2 regions of the Pseudoalteromonas fenneropenaei genome follow, and region 1 is predicted to be linked to the other one. Evidence: predicted binding sites of a transcription regulator. Region 1 holds the regulator's gene; the other holds the start of a gene.
What was found. The regulator NrdR, encoded in region 1, represses ribonucleotide reductase genes. The targets are predictions, from matches to a motif close to AAACACNANATNTNGTGTTT.
Positions count from the first base shown of each region.

Region 2: the regulator NrdR is predicted to act here: its motif matches at 5,801-5,820, upstream of nrdA (class 1a ribonucleoside-diphosphate reductase subunit alpha).

Region 1 covers NZ_JBHRSD010000013.1:14,603-22,934, reverse strand. The annotation lists gene thrA (bifunctional aspartate kinase/homoserine dehydrogenase I) at 1-943, shown strand, start outside; gene thrB (homoserine kinase) at 969-1,907, shown strand; gene thrC (threonine synthase) at 1,910-3,199, shown strand; gene glyA (serine hydroxymethyltransferase) at 3,478-4,734, shown strand; gene nrdR (transcriptional regulator NrdR) at 4,832-5,284, shown strand; gene ribD (bifunctional diaminohydroxyphosphoribosylaminopyrimidine deaminase/5-amino-6-(5-phosphoribosylamino)uracil reductase RibD) at 5,285-6,403, shown strand; gene ACFOEE_RS08155 (riboflavin synthase) at 6,411-7,067, shown strand; gene ribBA (bifunctional 3,4-dihydroxy-2-butanone-4-phosphate synthase/GTP cyclohydrolase II) at 7,102-8,214, shown strand.
Region 2 covers NZ_JBHRSD010000038.1:4,594-12,925, reverse strand. The annotation lists gene aroA (3-phosphoshikimate 1-carboxyvinyltransferase) at 1-98, opposite strand, end outside; gene serC (3-phosphoserine/phosphohydroxythreonine transaminase) at 98-1,180, opposite strand; gene gyrA (DNA topoisomerase (ATP-hydrolyzing) subunit A) at 1,293-3,977, opposite strand; gene ubiG (bifunctional 2-polyprenyl-6-hydroxyphenol methylase/3-demethylubiquinol 3-O-methyltransferase UbiG) at 4,160-4,870, shown strand; gene ACFOEE_RS17500 (HAD family hydrolase) at 4,870-5,529, shown strand; gene nrdA (class 1a ribonucleoside-diphosphate reductase subunit alpha) at 5,895-8,180, shown strand; gene nrdB (class Ia ribonucleoside-diphosphate reductase subunit beta) at 8,261-8,332, shown strand, end outside.

The DNA of each region.
Region 1 (8,332 bases):
TGTCGCTAACTCCAGACAATGTTACCTCAACGCCGAAGGTGTGCCGTTTGCTACCTGGAAGCAACAGCTTGCCGATGAGTCAGAGGCATTTAGCTTAACGCGTGTGGAGCAATTCGTACGTGATAACCACTTAATCAATCCAGTATTGGTTGATTGTAGCTCGTCGCAATATTTGGCGGATCAATATGCTGATTTCTTGGCTGCGGGTTTCCATGTCGTGGCTGCCAATAAAAAAGCCAATACAGGTAGCTTTGCGTATTATCAAAAGCTTAAAGCCAATGCGTTGAAAACCCGGCGTAAATTCCTCTATGAAACTAACGTAGGGGCGGGTTTGCCAGTACTTGATAACCTGCAACTCTTGTTTGGCGCGGGTGATGAACTGTTGTCATTTAACGGTATTCTATCTGGTTCATTATCTTATATGTTTGGTGTGATTGAAGATGGTTTAAGCCTGTCTGAGGCCACAGAGCAAGCGAAAGCCAATGGCTTTACTGAGCCAGATCCGCGAGATGACCTATCTGGCACTGATGTTGCCCGTAAACTGTTGATCATTGCACGCGAGTCAGGCTTAGCATTAGAGCTTGAGGATATTGAAGTAGAGCCTGTGGTGCCGGTTGAATTTGCCAAAGGTAGCAATGTGGATGAATTTATGGCGCGGTTGCCAGAGCTAAATGCCGCATTTGCAGATCGCGTGCAAAGTGCTGCCAGCGAAGGCAAAGTGCTGCGTTATGTCGGTTCAATCGTCAATGGCCGTTGTAAAGTGGGTATTGAAGCGGTGGATAAACAACATGCTTTGTATGATATCCGTGACGGAGAAAATGCTTTGGCGATTTTAAGTCAGTATTATCAGCCGCGTCCATTTGTGATCCGTGGCTATGGCGCGGGTGCGGAAGTGACCTCTGCTGGGGTATTTGCTGACATCTTAAAAACATTGTCGCGTTAATTCAGGTTAGGGATCGGAGTTTATTATGTTGAGTTTTTATGCCCCAGCCTCAATTGGCAATTTTTGTGTGGGGTTTGATTCTTTGGGTGCCGCTTTGGCACCTTTAGATGGGAGTTTATTAGGGGATGTAGTGCATGTTGCTGCGGCATCTCAAGACCAATTTCGTTGTACGGGGCCGTACGCGGCGTTTCTATCAGGGCCTGCTGAAGATAATTTGGCGTACCAATGTTTGCAGCACTTTCGTGAACATGTCGCACCTACTATGCCTGCGGTGGCATTGACGTTAGAAAAGCGTTTACCGATTGGATCTGGTTTAGGTTCCAGCGCTTGTTCGGTTGTGGCGACCTTTGCTGCTCTTAATGCTTTTGCCAATACCAATTTAAGTCAGATTGACCTGATTGAATTAATGGCTGATTTTGAAGGCAAAGTGTCAGGTGGCCGGCATTACGACAATATCACACCGTGCTTTTTAGGTGGCTTACAGCTGACTGCAGAGCTGGTGCCAAACCGCGCAATCGCAGTACCTGTGCCCCAAGAGTGGTATTACGTGATTGCTTATCCGGGCTTTGCACTTAATACCGCCAAAGCCCGCGCGGTATTACCTAAGCAGCAAACCACTCATGATGCCGTCGAGTTTGCCCAGCGGCTTAGCGCTTATGTGTTATTGATGCAAACTGGGCGTTTTGCTGAGGCGCTTACGCTAATGCAAGACCCCATAGCTGAGCCGCATCGCAGTGCGCTGATCGCGGGATTTGCCGAGGCCAAAATAGCCTTACCTGAACTTGGTGCTGATCTGGTGAGTATCTCCGGTGCCGGCCCAACTTTATTTACGATTTGCCAAACGCTCGCGCAGGCTGAGCAATGCCAACAATGGCTTAATCAAAATTATATTAACGAACATGGGTTCAGCCACATTTGCAAACTGGACAATTTGGGTACCCGTGCACTGCCTGAAGGAGTATAAGTATGAAGTTATTTAACCTTAAAGACGCGAGCCAACAAGTGTCTTTTACTGAGGCAGTGAAAATTGGCTTAGGTCGTGAGCAAGGTGTGTTCTTTCCACAAAGTCTACCAGCTCTTAGTAATGTTCCGGCTTTACTTGATTTGCCGTTTGCAGAACGCAGCGCGCAAATTTTACAGCATTTAATTGGCGATGAGTTGCCAAAAGATACTTTAGCGGAAATGGTAAAACGGGCATTTAACTTTGCTGCGCCGCTCGTCAAAGTGGCTGACAATCAATATTGTTTAGAGCTATTTCACGGCCCTACCTTGGCGTTTAAAGATTTTGGTGGGCGCTTTATGGCTGAGTGTATCAGTTTATTTAGCCAAGGTGAGCGCGTCACTATACTTACGGCGACGAGTGGTGACACTGGTGCGGCGGTTGCCCATGCGTTTTACAATAAACCTAATGTCGATGTCGTTATCCTGTATCCAGAAGGGAAGATCTCACTGGCGCAGCAAAAGCTCTTTACTACGCTTGGTGGCAACGTGCATTGCTACGCAGTGAAGGGCAGTTTTGACGATTGCCAAGCATTAGTTAAAGAAGCGTTTTTGGATGAAGAGCTTAAGCAAAAGTTAGGTTTAAACTCAGCTAACTCCATTAATATTAGCCGCCTTCTGGCGCAAGTCTGCTACTACTTTGAAGCGGTAGCGCAATTACCTGAAAGCCAGCGCGCGAATGTTCATGTCTCTGTGCCGAGTGGTAATTTTGGTAATGTGTGCGCGGCTATGATAGCAGCGGTACTAGGATTGCCTATCCATCGCTTATCTGCGACCACCAATCAAAACGATACCGTGCCGCGTTATGTTGTAAGTGGAGAGTGGGCACCGACGGCGACCAAAGAGTCACTTTCTAACGCAATGGACGTGAGTAAACCTAATAATTGGCCTCGCGTGGAGCAAATGTTGAAAGAAACCATGTTCTCTAAACATGATTTTTTTTCACGTTCCGTTTCTGAGCAAGATACTCGCGCAGCTATGCTTGAATTGCAGCAAGCAGGTTATCTTGCTGAACCCCATACGGCCATTGCCTATCGCGGCTTAGTGCTTGATGAACTTGCAAATTCTGCGGGTATTTTCCTTGCTACCGCCCATCCGGCAAAATTTAAAGAGTCGGTTGATGCTGTACTCGGAGGTGACATAGCACTGCCACAAGTGTTGGCGGATGCGTTAGCTAAGCCATGTTTAGCGCAACCAATACAGGCTGATTATGCGGCTCTAAAAGCGGCTGTATTTGCTAAGTTGGGCGTTGCATAGCGCTCTGCGTTTACTGAGCGCTTCAAAATAAACATTCGATAAAACGAGGGCTTAGACTCTCGTTTTATTTTTGTAGATAATTAAAATTAATTTAATTGCTGCTTTTTATAATATTTATTAATGTTTAAATTTAAAAATATCATTGTCAAAAGGCTGTGAATTAAATTCATTCCTTGTTTAAATATGTTCAAGCTCGAAGCGCCCCTAATGCGTAGGCAATAGGAGATTTTGCGCGTACAATATTGCTTTTCATACCATACGTGTACCTAGGAGACCCCATGTTAGAACGTAGCATGAATATTGCTGATTTTGATCCTGAATTGTTTGCGGCAATTGAAGCAGAAACAGCGCGTCAAGAAGAACATATCGAATTGATCGCGTCTGAGAACTACTGCAGCCCACGCGTACTTGAAGCTCAAGGTTCGCAATTAACCAACAAATATGCTGAAGGTTATCCAGGTAAGCGTTATTACGGTGGTTGTGAGCACGTTGATGTAGTTGAACAATTGGCAATTGACCGTGCATGTGAACTTTTCAAGTGTGATTACGCAAACGTTCAACCACACGCAGGTTCTCAAGCAAACGCGGCGGTTTTCCAAGCTTTACTTAAGCCGTTAGACACCGTGTTAGGTATGAGCCTAGCGCACGGTGGTCACTTGACGCACGGTTCGCACGTCAACTTCTCTGGTAAGTCTTACAATGCTGTACAATACGGCTTAAACCCAGAAACAGGTGAAATCGATTACGCACAAGTAGAAGCTTTGGCACTTGAGCACAAACCAAAAATGATCATCGGTGGTTTCTCAGCGTACTCAGGTATTGTTGATTGGGCTAAATTCCGTGAAATCGCTGACAAAGTAGGCGCATACTTACTTGTCGATATGGCGCACGTTGCAGGTCTTGTTGCAGCTGGTATCTACCCAAGCCCATTACCGCATGCGCACGTTGTTACGACAACTACGCACAAAACACTAGCGGGTCCGCGTGGTGGTTTGATCCTGTCAGCTTGTGGCGATGAAGAAATCTACAAAAAGCTAAACAGCGCGGTATTCCCAGGCGGCCAAGGTGGTCCTCTGTGTCACGTTATCGCAGCAAAAGCAGTAGCATTCAAAGAAGCGTTACAACCAGAATTCACTGACTACCAAGTACAAGTCGTGAAAAACGCACAAGCTATGGTGGCAGTGATGCAGGCGCGTGGTTATGACATCGTATCTGGTAAAACAGATAATCACTTGTTCCTACTTGACCTAATCAAGAAAGACATCACAGGTAAAGATGCAGACGCTGCTTTAGGTAATGCATTTATTACAGTAAACAAAAACTCAGTACCAAACGATCCACGTTCACCGTTTGTGACGTCAGGTCTACGTATTGGTTCACCGGCGATTACGCGTCGTGGCTTTAAAGAAGCAGAAGCAAGTGAACTTGCGGGCTGGATCTGTGACGTTTTAGACAACATCACAGACACTTCAGTACAACTTGCTGTACGTGAAAAAGTAAAAGCGATTTGTGCTAAGTTCCCAGTTTACGCATAAACTAAATGCTTAAGCAGAAACGTTTTTTGCTGAAACGTTTTTTGCTATGATAAGGCCGCCTTTGTAGCGGCCTTTTGTTTATGGGGAAACTCAGACTATGCACTGTCCTTTTTGTACGGCGAAAGAGACTAAAGTTATCGACTCACGTTTAGTAGGTGAAGGCCACCAAGTGCGTCGTCGTCGCGAATGTATTGAATGCCATGAACGTTTTACCACCTTCGAAGGGGCTGAGTTAGTAATGCCGCGGGTGATTAAACAAGATGGCTCGCGTGAACCTTTTAACGAAGATAAGCTTCTTAACGGCTTACATCGCGCGTTAGAAAAACGCCCTGTCAGTACAGAGCAAATCGAAGAAGTGATCCACAAAATTAAATCTGAGCTGCGCGCAACGGGCGAGCGCGAAGTGCCAAGCCACTTTATTGGTGAGTTGATCATGGAAGCACTGAAAAAGCTCGATAAAGTTGCCTATGTACGCTTTGCGTCAGTGTATCGCTCGTTCGAAGACATCAAAGAGTTTGGTGAAGAAATCGCGAAGCTAGGAGAGCACTAAGTGAGCGAGCTGCAACAATTTACTGCCCAAGATGAACAATTTATGCGCCGTGCCATTGCACTAGCTGCGCACGGGCAATATACCACGACCCCGAATCCAAATGTTGGCTGCGTTATTGTCAAAGATGGCGAGATTGTCGGCGAAGGGTTTCACATCCGTGCCGGTGAAGGCCATGCTGAAGTACATGCCTTAAAAGCTGCTGGCGACAAAGCCAAAGGCGCAACGGCCTACGTTACCTTAGAACCTTGTAGCCATTATGGCCGCACGCCCCCTTGCGCTGAAGGGCTTATCAAAGCGGGCGTCAGCAAAGTGATTGCGGCTATGGTTGATAACAATCCACAAGTTGCTGGCAAAGGTATGGCAATGCTGAGTGCAGCAGGTATCGAAACCGCTTACGGCTTACTTGGCGATGAGGCCAGAGCGCTTAACTTAGGCTTTTTTAAACGTATGGCGACGGGTATGCCGTATGTGACTTGCAAACTTGCGGCGAGTTTGGATGGTAAAACTGCACTCGAAAACGGCGAAAGTAAGTGGATCACCGGCCCACTCGCGCGTGAAGATGTACAACGTTTTCGGGCTAAAAGCTGCGCGATTATTTCTGGCGCCGATACTATTTTGGCGGACGATGCGCAGCTTTCGGTGAGAAGTCATTTTTACCCTGAGTTGCAAGACACTATCCGCCAGCCTTTACGAGTCATTTTTGATTCGCAAAACCGCCTGACGCCAGACTTGGCCTTGTTTCAAACCGAGGGGCCGGTTTTATTACTCAGAAACTCCACCCAGCCGCTTGATAATTCACCACACTGGCCTCATTTCGTTGAGCAGTGTCAAGTTGAGAGCCGTAATGGCAAAATTTGCCCAACCGCGGTCCTTAAATTGTTAGCACGGCGAGGAATTAATCACGTTTGGCTTGAAGCCGGGCAAACCCTTGCTGGGGTGTTTCATGAAGCGGGTTTGATTGATTCGTATGTGGTCTATTTGGCGCCGAAGATTATTGGTAATGCAGGACGCGGCTTGTTTGCAGTGCCACCTTTAATGGCTCTCGCGCAGGCAACCACACTGACTTTTAGCGATGTAGTGCAAATCGGCAGCGATTTACGCATTACCGCGCTTAAATAGGATAAGTATGTTTACAGGTATTATAGAAGCCACTGGCACATTAACGGAATTACGACTGCAGCAAGGCGACCTTTGTGTCAGAGTGCAAAGTGCCACGCTCAACATGGCCGATGTACAATTGGGTGACAGTATTGCCACCAATGGCGTGTGTTTAACTGTGATTGAAAAATTCAGTGATGGCTTTCGCGCCGATGTGTCTAACGAAACTTTGTCTTTGACGCGCTTTGCTGATTATCGCGTTGGCCAAAAAGTGAATTTAGAAAAAGCACTACAGCCGATTTCTCGTTTGGGTGGTCATTTAGTTTCTGGCCATGTTGATGGCATTGCCGAAATTGTCGCAGTAGAAGCCAATGCCCGTGCCACTGATTACTGGTTAAAAGCGCCACAAGCGCTATTGAAATATATTCCTTATAAAGGTTCGGTGGCGATTGATGGTATTAGCCTTACTGTCAATGCTATCGAGCAAGACAAATTTAAGCTAACGATTGTGCCGCATACGGCCAAAGAAACGACCATTGCCGATTTTAAAGTGGGCACTAAAGTCAATTTAGAAGTAGACCAAATTGCACGCTATCTGGAGCGTTTGCTGGGAACAGGTCCAGCAAGCACCACAGAATCGACTCTCACAACCAGTTTGCTGGCGAAAGCTGGATTTATTCGTTAATCATCGCGGCAAACTTAGTAAAGACAGGTAAATTATGACGTTAAACAGTGCAAAAGAAATCATTGAAGATATCAAAGCCGGCAAAATGGTCATTTTGATGGACGATGAAGACCGTGAAAACGAAGGCGATTTAGTGATAGCGGCTGAGCATATTACGCCAGAAGCGATTAACTTTATGGCGACCTATGGCCGTGGGCTTATTTGTCTGACGATGACTCAGGCGCGCTGCCAACAACTGAATTTGCCTTTAATGGTAAAAAATAACGGCGCGCAGTTTTCTACTAACTTTACTGTCTCGATTGAGGCTGCTAAAGGTGTGACTACAGGTATTTCGGCCGCTGATCGTGCTCGTACGGTACAAGCTGCGGTGGCCAAAGGCGCAGTGCCAGAAGATATCGTTCAACCGGGCCATATTTTCCCTATTATGGCGCAGCCGGGTGGTGTCTTGACTCGTGCCGGGCATACCGAAGCTGGCTGTGATTTAGCGCGTTTAGCTGGGCTTGAGCCTGCCTCGGTGATTGTTGAAATACTGAATGCCGACGGCACTATGGCTCGTCGTCCAGAGCTTGAAGTATTCGCCAAACAGCATGGTTTGAAGATTGGCACAATTGCGGATTTGATTGAATACCGCAACCTCAATGAAACCACCATCGAAAAAGTAGCAACATGCAAGTTGCCAACTGAGTTTGGTGAGTTTGATTTAGTGACCTACAAAGACACCATCGACAACCAATTGCATTATGCGTTAGTGAAAGGCGAGATCCATGCTGAGAAGCCAACCTTGGTTCGTGTTCACTTACAAAGCACGTTTAACGATATTCTAATGTCGGACCGCAGTGCTGACCGCAGCTGGAGCCTTGCTGGTGCGATGCAACATATCGCTGCGAACGAAGGGGTGCTGGTTATTTTAGCGAAAAACGAACGCAGCGAAGACCTCGAAGCTATGGTTAAAGCGTTTGCCGCACAAGACGCGGGCGAGCAAGTAACGATGCGTAAATTCCAAGGCACTTCACGTACTGTAGGGGTGGGGTCGCAAATTTTGGCCGATCTTGGTATTAAGCAAATGCGCTTGATGAGTATGCCGAAAAAATACCACGCATTGTCAGGTTTCCATTTGGAAGTAGTGGATTACGTCGAACCGCAGTAACTTGGCGGCTTGAGTACCTCTAAACAGAATAACCCGTTCGCCTGCTTGGCAGTAGGCGAATTTAACTTTTATGTGCTATTATGCGCGTCTATTTGACTTTTGCTCAGATAAATTAGGA
Region 2 (8,332 bases), on a different contig from region 1:
AAAATCCGGTTAGATAAACTTTTTGAGCCGGGTAAGGTCACGACACCATTGACTGACTTGATTGGCGCTAAGCGCAGCTGTTCAAATGCGCGCTCCATCAGCTGTGCTCCTTCGCAAATTTATCCATAAATGCGACGAGTGCTTGCACCCCTTCAAGCGGCATGGCGTTGTAGATGCTCGCTCGCATACCGCCGACAATACGGTGGCCTTCAAGCGCCACTAAACCAGCTTGCTGCGCCTCAGCAAGGAAAGTGGCGTTAAGTGCATCGTCTTTTAACCAAAACGGCACATTCATTTGCGAGCGACAATGTGAAGCGACTTTGTTGCTGTAAAAGTCTGAACTATCAATATAATCGTACAGCAGCTGGGCTTTGGCAGCGTTACGCTCAGCCATGGCTTTTACCCCACCATTGGCTTCTAAGTGTTTAAATACTTCTGCCGCTAAATACCAAGCAAAAGTAGGCGGCGTGTTATACATACTGCCTTGTTTTGCTTCAAGCGCGTAATCCAAAATAGCAGGTTTAACCAAACCTGGGCGCGTCAGTAGCGACTTGCGCACAATGACGATACAAAGCCCTGAAGGACCAATATTTTTCTGTGCACCAGCATAAATCAGGTCAAAATCATCAACATTGATTTCGCGCGATAAAATGTTCGACGACATATCGGCGACAATCGGCGCACTCGAGTGTTTTGGTACATCAACTATCTCAATGCCATCAATGGTTTCATTTGGGCAGTAATGCACAAACGCAGCGTTTTCTGGCAATTGCCATGCACTTACGGGCAGAATATCGAACTTACCTTCAGCATCACAGCGAATATCCACAGCATGAGTTGGTAAATATTTTTTACCTTCGTCAGTGGCACCTTTTGACCAAATGCCGTTTTCTACGTATACGCCGGGTAAACCATCAATGAATAAATTCAGCGGCACTGCAGCAAATTGACCACGACCACCGCCGTGCATAAACAGCACTTCAAACTCGTCAGAGATATTCATTAATCTGCGTAGGCTAGCTTCGCACTCTTTCACCATAGCTAAAAATGGCTCGGAGCGGTGGCTGACTTCCATGACAGATACCCCTAGGCCCTGCCAATCAAGAAATTCCTGCTGCGCTTTTTTCATCACCTCAGGGGGTAACATCGCAGGACCTGCGCAAAAATTATAAACTGTCATTGTTTTCCTCATTCCAATAATGACTTGCCACTTGGTTTACGCAAGGTGCAGTAAACATGTTAACTGTGGCAGTGTTAATAAAAAAGCGGCCGAAGCCGCTTTTCAAATTCTCTTATTCCGGTGCCTGTTCGTCATTCACCGTGGTTTCAGCGGTCAGCTCCTGACCGTCGATTTCGTCGAATTCATCAACTTCTATCTCGTCGATACGTTGTAAACCAACTACTTGTTCGCCGTCAATAGTACGGATCAAAATAACCCCTTGGGTATTACGTCCAACTACTGAAACTTCATTTACACGGGTACGTACTAATGTACCTCTGTTTGAAATTAGCATGATCTCGTCATTGTCTTGTACCTGTACCGCGCCAACAACGTTACCATTACGCTCAGAAACCTTAATTGAAACCACACCTTGAGTCGCACGACCCTTCACTGGGTATTCTTCTAGCGGCGTACGCTTACCATAACCATTTTCGGTCACAGTTAATACTGCACCATCGTTCTTCGGCACAATTAACGATACTACTTTCTGACCGTCGGCAAGTTTGATACCACGTACACCCGTGGCGTTACGACCCATAGGTCTTACGCCTTTGAAAACGATTTCTGGGTTGCCGTTTTCATCAAAGATTGGGTTGCCATCTTCATCCGTCGCTTGTGATTCTTCCGCCTCTTTGAAGCGCACCACTTTACCTGCGTCAGAGAACAACATGATCTCAGAACTACCATCTGTGATATCTACCCCAATCAGGCTATCGCCTTCTTTTAGGTTAATCGCGATGATACCGCTTGAACGTTGGCGTGAGTATTCAATCAGTGAAGTTTTCTTCACTGTTCCGTCTGCCGTAGCCATGATGATGTACTTGTCGGCAGCATATTCACGGACTGGCAAAATCGCCGTAATACGTTCGTTAGCTTCAAGTGGTAGCAAGTTGACGATTGGCTTACCACGCGCAGTACGAGACGCGAGTGGTAACTGATACACTTTCAACCAATACAAACGACCTGACGTTGAGAAACATAAAATCGTATCGTGCGTGTTAGCAATCAATAAACGTTCGATGAAATCTTCATCTTTCATACGCGTTGCTGATTTACCTTTACCACCACGACGCTGCGCTTCGTAATCTGAAAGCGGTTGATACTTCACATAGCCTTCATGTGAGAGCGTTACCACTACGTCTTCTTCAGTGATCAAATCTTCTAAGCTGATATCATGCGCTGCAGCACTGATTTCAGTACGGCGGCCATCACCATAGTTAGCTTTGATATCGACTAATTCGTCACGGATCACTTCCATCAAACGCTCAGGAGAGCCAAGGATATAAAGTAACTCAGCGATTAAATCTAACAGCTCTTGATATTCAGCTAAGATCTTTTCGTGCTCAAGACCCGTTAGTTTGTGTAAACGTAGGTCAAGGATAGCTTGTGCTTGTTGCTCAGACAGATAATACATGCCGTCGCGAATGCCCAGCTCTGGTGCCAACCAATCTGGACGTGCAGCGTTCTCTTCACCTGCCTTTTCAAGCATTGGGCCAACAGTACCCAACTCCCAAGCGCGTGACGTTAACGCAATTTTCGCTTCTGAAGGGCTTGGTGAGCGGCGGATAAGTTCAATGATAGGGTCGATATTCGCCAGTGCAATCGCCAAACCTTCTAGGGTATGAGCGCGATCACGGGCTTTACGCAAATCATAAACCGTGCGGCGTGTTACCACTTCACGACGGTGAATGATAAATGCCTCAAGCATTTCTTTAAGGTTGAAACACTTCGGCTGGTTGTTATCCAAAGCAACCATGTTGATACCAAACACAGTTTGCATTTGTGTTTGCGCATACAGGTTGTTCAGTAGGACTTCGCCGACTTCACCGCGTTTCACTTCAATAACGATACGCATGCCGTCTTTATCAGACTCATCACGTAGCGCACTAATGCCTTCGATTTTCTTTTCTTTAACCAGCTCCGCAATCTTTTCGATTAGACGCGCTTTGTTCACTTGATATGGAATTTCGTGAACAATAATGGTCTCACGACCGGTCTTTTCGTCAGTTTCTATTTCTGCGCGAGCACGGATGTAAATTTTGCCACGGCCGGTTTTATAGGCATCAATAATGCCTTTCTTACCGTTAATAATGGCAGAAGTTGGGAAATCTGGACCCGGAATATATTCAATCAAGTCTTCAATGGTCAGATCCGGATTTTGGATCAAAGCCAAACAACCATTGATCACTTCTGTTAAGTTGTGCGGCGGAATATTCGTCGCCATACCAACTGCGATACCCGAAGAACCATTAACTAATAAGTTTGGTACTTTAGTTGGCAACACATCAGGGATCTGCTCTGTGCCATCGTAGTTTGGTACGTAATCAACAGTTTCTTTTTCAAGATCAGCCAGTAGCTCATGCGAAAGCTTTGACATACGGACTTCCGTATAACGCATTGCTGCCGCTGAGTCGCCGTCAACAGAACCGAAGTTACCTTGGCCGTCCACCAGCATATAACGGAGTGAGAAAGGTTGAGCCATACGAACAATCGTGTCGTACACTGCGCTGTCACCATGCGGGTGGTATTTACCGATCACATCACCGACCACACGCGCCGACTTCTTATACGGTTTGTTCCAGTCATTTTTTAGCTCATGCATTGCAAACAGCACGCGGCGGTGAACAGGCTTAAGCCCGTCACGCACGTCTGGAAGGGCACGGCCGACGATAACGCTCATCGCGTAATCCAAATAGGAATTTTTTAGTTCGTCTTCAATATTGACTGGCAGGATTTCATTGGCGAGATCAGACATTTGACTCCACTTTCCTTCAGTGTCACTCACTTTTATGTCACACTTGCGACCTGTGAGCGCGTTATTATTAAAATTTTCGAGCGGCCATCGTATCATATTTTTCGCAAATTGACAGGCCGGAAATTTTGCGAATTTAAATTGACCCCTTTTATAATGCGCTCAAATTAACGAGGAAGCTTTTTATGACCGAACACCAAAATGTAGACAACGCAGAAATTGCCAAATTTGAAGCCATCGCCGAGCGTTGGTGGGACCGAGAAGGTGAATTTAAACCGCTTCATGATATCAATCCGTTACGATTGGACTTTATCGCTGATAAGAGTAACGGCTTGTTCGGTAAAAAAGTACTCGACGTAGGCTGCGGCGGCGGGATCTTAACCGAGAGCATGGCCCGTATGGGGGCGAATGCCACAGGTATTGACATGGGCCAAGAGCCATTGAATGTCGCCAAGCTACATGCATTAGAAGCACAAGTACAAGTCACCTACTTAAAAACCCCTGTAGAAGCGTTTGCAGCAGAAAACCCTGAACATTTTGATGTGGTCACTTGTATGGAGTTACTTGAGCACGTGCCCGATCCAGAATCTGTAGTACATGCAGTTGCGGCTTTGGCTAAACCGGGCGCAACCGTATTCTTTTCGACCTTAAATAAAACGCTAAAATCCTATTTGCTGGCCATCATCGGTGCAGAAAAAGTGTTAAGAATGGTACCGGAAGGTACACATGATCATGATAAGTTTATTCGCCCCGCGACCCTAATTAGTTGGGCTGAAGCCGCTGGACTTAAAGTACGCGGCAGTGCAGGAATTGAATACAACCCGCTCAGCAAACAATTTACACTCACTAAAGATGTCAGTGTTAACTATATTCTGCATTTTGAGAAATTGGCCTAATGACCTTACAACGCCCCAAAGCGGTATTATTTGACCTTGATGGTACACTATTGGATACCGCGCCAGATCTAAAAAGCGCGCTTAATGAAATACTTGCTGCCGAATCCTTACCTGAGGTTGAAGAACAAGAATTTCGCCCAGCGGTGTCTGACGGCGCAATTGCGATGTTGACTGTTGGTTTTGGCAACCGCCTTGCTAATTATGATGTGGCGGCACTTCGAAAGCGTTATCTCGCGTTGTACGAGCAAATTGGCTGTCGTGATTCACGGCTTTTTACAGGTATTTCCTTGTTACTAAGCGCACTAGCAGAACAAGATATTCAAGTTGCCATTGTCACCAATAAGCCGACCTTTTTAACATTGCCGTTGCTAAAACAGTTGCCCGAACTCAGTCAGATCCCAGTCGTGGTGTGTGGAGATACCTTGGCTGTATCCAAACCACATCCAGAACCATTGTTGCATGCAGCTGCACAATTAAAGATCGCAGCGCAAGAATGTTGGTATGTTGGTGATGCAGATCGTGATGTTGCTGCAGCCAAAGCAGCGGGTATGCAGTCAATTGTTGCAATGTGGGGTTATATCCCAAGTGCGTCACAAGCATACACTTGGCAAGCGGATCATTATGCTACTAACCCAGAAGCATTAATTCACAAGATATAGTGACAAAGAATAGCAAAGGTACTATATATTGTGTTCGGAGTGAAATTTGCGCACTCAGCTGGTGATAAAAAAATCACAGTGTTTGGCGAGATAAAAAAAGCGAAAAAAACCAATTCGCGAGTTGATTTTTAAGAATTTGACTTTGAACTTTAGTTCATAGGTTAGTGCGTGCTAACATTTACGGATTATCCCAATGTTATCCACAATCTGGCGCGGATCTGTCCCTTGCAAATTCAGATCAACCACACTATCTTGTGATCCTCGGTTTGTGGGGCACCATATATAGTGGTGAATTGCTAAGCAATTTAGCTCGCCGTGCGCAAATCCATAAGTACAGTCATTCCTAAAGGGATACAGGCATAACGATGAATCAAAAGCTATCAGTCACTAAAAGAAACGGCCGCAAAGAGCCGTTGGATCTGGATAAGATCCACCGCGTCATAGAGTGGGCAGCTGAAGGCCTGGACAATGTTTCAGTGTCTCAAGTGGAGTTAAAGTCTCACATCCAATTCTATGATGGTATCCGCACTGAAGATATTCATGAAACTATCATCAAAGCGGCCGCAGATCTCATTTCCAAAGACACGCCGGACTACCAGTACCTAGCTGCTCGCCTAGCGGTATTTCATTTACGTAAAAAGGCTTATGGCCAGTTTGAACCACCACGCTTATACGATCACGTCGTTAAAATGGTGGAAGACAAACGTTACGACCAACATTTGCTGATTGACTACAGCGAAGATGAAATCCATCAGTTGGACAGCTTTATTGACCACACTCGTGATCTAAACTTCAGCTATGCTGCGGTTAAACAGCTTGAAGGCAAATACTTGGTACAAAACCGTGTGACCGGTCAGATCTACGAAAGTGCACAGTTCCTTTATATTTTGGTTGCTGCCAGTTTATTCTCAAGCTATCCAAAAGCGACGCGCCTAGATTATATCCGCCGTTTTTATGATGCTGTATCTACCTTTAAAATTTCATTGCCTACGCCAATTATGGCGGGGGTGCGTACACCAACTCGCCAGTTCAGTTCATGCGTACTGATTGAGTGTGACGACAGCTTAGATTCTATCAACGCGACTTCATCGGCTATCGTAAAATACGTCAGCCAACGTGCGGGGATTGGTATCAATGCGGGTCGCTTACGTGCTTTAGGTAGCCCAATCCGTAATGGTGAAGCATACCACACCGGCTGTATTCCATTTTACAAACATTTCCAAACTGCGGTTAAAAGCTGTTCGCAAGGTGGTGTGCGTGGTGGCGCAGCGACCCTCTTCTACCCACTTTGGCACTTGGAAGTAGAAAACCTACTAGTGCTTAAGAACAACCGTGGTGTCGAAGAAAACCGTGTACGTCACTTAGACTACGGTGTGCAATTTAACAAAACCATGTATTCACGCCTAATCAAAGATGATTATATCACTTTGTTTAGCCCGTCAGATGTGCCTGGTTTATACGATGCGTTTTTCCAAGACCAAGACGAGTTCGAGCGTTTATATACGCAATATGAGCAAAACGACAGCATTCGTAAAAAGCGTATTAAAGCGATTGAATTATTCTCAATGTTTGCGCAAGAGCGTGCGAATACGGGCCGTATTTATCTACAAAACGTGGATCACTGTAATACCCATAGCCCGTTTGATCCGAAAGTTGCACCAATTCGTCAATCGAACCTGTGTTTGGAAATTGCATTACCAACTAAGCCGTTGAATAACGTTAACGATCCTGATGGTGAAATTGCGCTATGTACCCTATCAGCGTTCAACTTAGGGGCCATTGAGTCACTGACTGAGCTTGAAGAGCTAGCTGAACTTGCGGTACGTGCGCTTGATAACCTGCTGGATTATCAAGACTACCCTGTTCCTGCGGCGCTAAATGCGACTATGGGTCGCCGTACGCTTGGTATTGGTGTTATCAACTACGCTTACTACCTAGCGAAAAATGGCGTGAAGTACTCAGACGGCAGTGCAAATGGTCTTACACATAGAACATTTGAAGCAATTCAATACTACTTGATGAAAGCGTCTAATGAGCTTGCTAAAGAGAAAGGCGCGTGTCCTAAGTTTGACGAAACGACTTACTCAAAAGGCATAATGCCAATTGATACCTATAAGAAAGATTTGGATGCAATCTGTGCTGAGCCACTGCATTTAGATTGGAATGCGCTACGTGAAAGTATCGTGAAACACGGTATGCGTAACTCAACTTTATCTGCCTTGATGCCATCTGAAACCTCTTCGCAGATTTCGAATGCGACGAACGGCATTGAACCGCCACGTGGCCACATCAGTGTTAAAGCGAGTAAAGACGGTATTCTTAAGCAAGTCGTGCCTGAGTACGAACGCTTGAAAGACAACTATGAATTGCTTTGGGATATCCCGTCTAACGATGGTTATCTGCAATTAGTTGGTATAATGCAGAAGTTTGTTGACCAAACTATCTCTGCTAACACTAACTATGATCCAAGCAAGTTTGAAGGCGGCAAAGTGCCTATGAAACTGTTGTTGAAAGACTTACTGACCGCATACAAGCTGGGCGTTAAAACTATGTACTATCACAATACCCGTGATGGCGCTTCGGATGCACAAGACGAGCTGAAAGCTCAGCCTGAAGATGAAGGCTGTGAAGGCGGTGCGTGTAAGATCTAAAGCCTGCATGCAGCGTTTAGATTAGTACAATAATAATAGCGGGTCCTGAACCCGCTTTTTCAGGTATTGAGTGTTTTTATATGTCATATACTACTTTTAGCCGGATCCATAACGATCAAATGAAAGAGCCAATGTTCTTTGGCCAATCGGTA